DNA from 2 places in the Streptomyces sp. NPDC056128 genome. Region 1 is predicted to be linked to the other one. Evidence: riboswitches for the same ligand, from Rfam matches in the RefSeq annotation. Region 1 holds a riboswitch; the other holds the start of a gene.
What was found. Region 1 has a riboswitch for cobalamin ahead of ACFC1X_RS27330 (cobalamin biosynthesis protein). Riboswitches for the same ligand answer to the same signal wherever they lie in the genome.
Positions count from the first base shown of each region.

Region 2: linked by a shared signal. The riboswitch ahead of ACFC1X_RS17020 (CoA-acylating methylmalonate-semialdehyde dehydrogenase) and the one ahead of ACFC1X_RS27330 (cobalamin biosynthesis protein) in region 1 are both predicted to bind cobalamin.

Region 1 covers NZ_JBHJVQ010000018.1:53,906-56,096, reverse strand. Annotated here, with positions in the region: gene ACFC1X_RS27335 (cobyric acid synthase) at 1-225, opposite strand, end outside; gene ACFC1X_RS27330 (cobalamin biosynthesis protein) at 222-1,187, opposite strand; cobalamin riboswitch at 1,287-1,429, opposite strand; gene ACFC1X_RS27325 (hypothetical protein) at 1,566-1,787, opposite strand; gene ACFC1X_RS27320 (anion permease) at 1,822-2,191, opposite strand, start outside.
Region 2 covers NZ_JBHJVQ010000007.1:155,401-157,591, reverse strand. Annotated here, with positions in the region: partial or broken gene alaS (alanine--tRNA ligase) at 1-343, shown strand, start outside; cobalamin riboswitch at 431-612, shown strand; gene ACFC1X_RS17020 (CoA-acylating methylmalonate-semialdehyde dehydrogenase) at 793-2,191, shown strand, end outside.

The sequences.
Region 1 (2,191 bases):
GTTCATCAGCGCGGTCGGCTCCACCCGGCAGGCCTGGGCCTGCATGGCCTGCGCCCGCCCGATCTCCGCGCCCTCGCGCGTCACGAAGGAGTTGAGCGACATGTTCTGCGCCTTGAAGGGCGCGACCTTCACGCCCTGGCGCACCAGCCAGCGGCAGATCCCGGCCGTGACGACGCTCTTGCCGGCGTCGGAGGTGGTGCCGGCGACGAGGAGTCCACCGTTCATGACGTACGTCCCTTCCTGACGGCCCCGCGCACCAGCAGCCGGGCGCCGGCGCACACGCCGAGCGCCAGCCAGCCCACGCGCCGGGAGAGCCGAGCGGCCCGTTCGATGTCGCCGGAACCGGCCCGGACGGCGCGCCCCGCCGCCCCGTTGAGCACGGGCCGGTGCTCGACCCGCCCGCCGTAGGAGAGCGTCCCGCCGAGCCGCACCCCGAGGGCGCCCGCGAACGACGCCTCCACGGGACCGGCGTTGGGGCTCGGGTGCCGTCCGGCGTCCGCGCGCCAGGCCCGTACGGCGCCCCGCGGATCGCCGCCGGCCACGGTGGTCAGCAGGGCGGTCAGGCGGGCGCCCGGCCAGCCCGCGAGGTCGTCGAGGCGGGCCGAGGCCCAGCCGTAGCGCCGGTACCGGGGCGACTTGTGGCCGACCATGGCGTCCAGGGTGTTCACCGCACGGAAGCCGAGCAGTCCCGGCACTCCGCCGACTGCACCCCAGACCAGGGCGCCCACCACCGCGTCCGAGGTGTTCTCGGCGACCGACTCCACGACCGCCCGCGCGATCCCGTCGGCGTCCAGTGCCTGCGGGTCCCGCCCGCACAGGTGCGGCAGCCGCGCCCGGGCCGCCTCGACGTCCCCGGCCTCCAGGGCCCGGCCGATGACGAGGGCCTCGCGCGCCAGCGACGTACCGCCGACCACGGCCCAGGTGGCCGCGCCGGTCAGCGCGACCGAGGCGGCGGGGGAGCGGCGTACGGCGTGCGCGGCGGCCGAGCCCAGGGCGGTGGCGCCACCGGCGCACACCAGGGTGTGCAGCGCGCCCCAGCCCCGGTGGTCACGCCACAGCACCCGTTCCACGGCACCGGCGGCGCGGCCGAACGCGGCGACCGGGTGTCCGCGGCGCGGGTCGCCGAGGAGGAGGTCACCGAGCAGGCCGGCGGCGGCGCCGTACGCGAAGACGCGTCCGGCACGCACGGGTTCAGCCGGTCACACGGGCAGGGGAGCACCTGGTACTGAACGTCGGTCGGCAGCCGGGCATCGCGTCGCGTCCTCACTCAGGGTGTCCACGCCCTGGTTCGAAGAGTCCGGCGGTGAGAGTTCCTGGCTACCGGGGTCTGCTCCCCGGTCACAGTGGCGGGACCGCGCCGGAATCGCACCGGGCTTCCTCTCCTGCCGCCGTAGATGGCCCCGGAAGTCCACCACGGCCCGAGAACACCCGTCAACCTGGCGTTGACCTGCGGCGGGGGAGTGTGCGAAGCCCCACACACGGGTGGTGTGCGCCGGTACACGAAGAGGCGGGGCGCGCGACGGTCCGAGTCCGTCCCGCGCCCCGCCCCGGGGGTGTTCGGTGGGTCAGGCGACGATCAGATAGATGCCGTACGCCACCGCCGCCGCGCAGGCCGCGAAGCACGCGTACGCGCCGGTGACCGCGAGGGCAGCGGAGCCGCCCTCGGCGGTGGCCCGCTCCTGGCGGGAGAGTCCGACGATGCCGAGGGTGAAAAGGCCCACCAGGGCCACGGTGGCCACGAGGCTGACGCCGAAGACGGAGCCCAGTGCTGCCCAGTCGATGCTCATGGGGGTTCGCTTCCTTCGTACCCGGGACGCGGGCTCAGACGGTGGTGGCGGCCGACGGGGTCTTGGCCTCGGACGGGTCGGCCGGCAGCTCCTCGGCCACGTGCGCCGGGGGCGGGGAGACGGCGGCCATCGCCGTGGTGACCACACCGGCCGACTCGGGCTCGTGGGGGTCGACGACGTTGGTGTGGTCGACGACCTCGCGCCGGGAGATCTTCCAGATGGCGGCGCTGGAGACCACCAGGAAGACCGCGACGATCGCCGTGCCCCAGTCGCCGAGGCGGCAGACCCACTCGGCGATGGCGGCGACCAGGGCCGCGGCCGGGAGCGTCAGACCCCAGGCGACGAACATCCGGGTGGCCGTGGACCAGCGCACCACGCCGCCCTTGCGGCCGAGGCCCGCGCCC
Region 2 (2,191 bases), on a different contig from region 1:
CACCGAACTCGCCGGGCAGGCCGTCGACGCCGGCGGCACCCTCGTCGTCACCACCACCGCCGAGGGCGGCGCCGACGAGGCCCGCGCCCTGGCCCTGGCGGTACGCGACCGTCTGCCCGGCACCACGCCCGGAGCCGTCGCCGTGGGAACGGACCACGGCGCGGTCGTCGTGGCCCTCAACAAGAAGGCCCGGGAGGCCGGGCTGAACGCGGCCACGCTGGTCAAGGCGCTCCTCGACGGCCGCGGCGGCGGATCCCCCGACCTGGCCCAGGGCGGCGGCCTGCCCGCCGGCCGGGTCACCGGCGTCCTCGCCACCCTGCCACGGCTCGTCGCCGGACACTGACACCGAGCGGGAGAGCCCGGGGCCCGGCGCAGGGCCCTCCCGGCGCCTGCCCGCCGCGCGGCACTGGATTTACTAGGACGTCCAACTATATAGTCGCGAGTACAAGGCCCGCGGTGCAGGGAAGCCGGTGTGATTCCGGCACGGTCCCGCCACTGTGACCGGGGAGTACGCCGTCGAGCGGTACGCCACTGACGAGTTGGATGTCGGGAAGGCGGACGGCGCGCGCTGATCCGGGAGTCAGGATACCGGCCGCGGGATGTTCCGTGTTTTCCACGAGGATGGAGCTGACACGCATGGCACCGGTGTGCACCCACGACCCTGGTGAACCCGCCCTCTGACGGGATTCCGGCCATACGCGACTCGCGCCCTCCGGCACCCGTACGCCACCGGCGTGCGCGTGCGGGACCGGTGCGCCATCCCCGGATCCCTCCTGACGAGAGCAGGCAGTCATGGTCCGCGAGCACGAACGCGCCTCCGTGCGCGAGTTGACCCACTTCGTCGGCGGCAAGCACACCCCGGGAACCTCGGGGGCCCACGGCGAGGTGTACGACCCCAACACCGGCGAGGTCCAGGCCCTGGTGCCCCTCGCCAACCGCACCGAGACGGAGGCGGTCATCGCCGACTCCGTCAACTCCCAACGCGAGTGGGGCGAGTGGAACCCGCAGCGCCGCGCCCGGGTCCTCATGCGGTTCCTCCAGCTGGTGGAACAGGAGAAGGACGCGCTGGCCCGGCTGCTCTCCGCCGAGCACGGCAAGACGATCGCCGACGCGCACGGCGACCTCCAGCGCGGCCTGGAGGTCGTCGAGTTCGCGGCGGGCATCCCGCACCTGCTCAAGGGCGAGTTCACCGACAACGCCGGTACCGGCATCGACGTCCACTCCCTGCGCGCCCCGCTCGGCGTGGCCGCCGGCATCACGCCGTTCAACTTCCCCGCGATGATCCCCCTGTGGAAGGCCGCCCCCGCCCTGGCCTGCGGCAACGCCTTCATCCTCAAGCCGTCGGAGCGAGACCCGTCCGTCCCGCTGCGGCTCGCCGAACTGTTCCTGGAGGCCGGGCTGCCGCCCGGTGTCCTCAACGTCGTCAACGGTGCCCGGGAGACCGTCGACACCCTCCTCGAAGATCCTCGCGTGGCGGCGCTCGGCTTCGTCGGTTCCACCCCGGTCGCCGCGCACGTCTACGCCACCGCCGCCGCCCACGGCAAGCGCGCCCAGTGCTTCGGCGGCGCCAAGAACCACATGATCGTGATGCCGGACGCCGACCTCGACCAGGCCGTCGACGCCCTGATCGGGGCCGGTTACGGCTCGGCCGGCGAGCGCTGCATGGCCATCTCCGTCGCCGTGCCGGTGGGCGAGGACACCGCCGACGCCCTCGTGGCCCGGCTGAAGGAGCGCATCGGCTCGCTGCGGATCGGCCGCAGCGACGACCCCGAGTCCGACTTCGGCCCCCTGGTCGGCCGGGACGCGGTGGACCGGGTCCGCTCCTACGTGGACCTCGGCGTCGAGGAGGGCGCCGAACTCGTCGTGGACGGGAGGGACTTCGTCCTTGAGGGGCACGAGAACGGCTTCTTCGCCGGAGCGTCGCTCTTCGACCGGGTGACCCCCGCCATGCGCGTCTACCGGGAGGAGATCTTCGGACCGGTGCTGTCCGTCGTACGCGCCGCCGACTACGAGGAGGCCCTGCGCCTGCCCAGCGAGCACCCCTACGGCAACGGCGTGGCCCTCTTCACCCGCGACGGCGACACCGCCCGCGACTTCACCCGGCGGGTGAACACCGGCATGGTCGGCGTCAACGTGCCCATCCCGGTGCCGGTCGCCTACCACACCTTCGGCGGCTGGAAGCGCTCCGGCT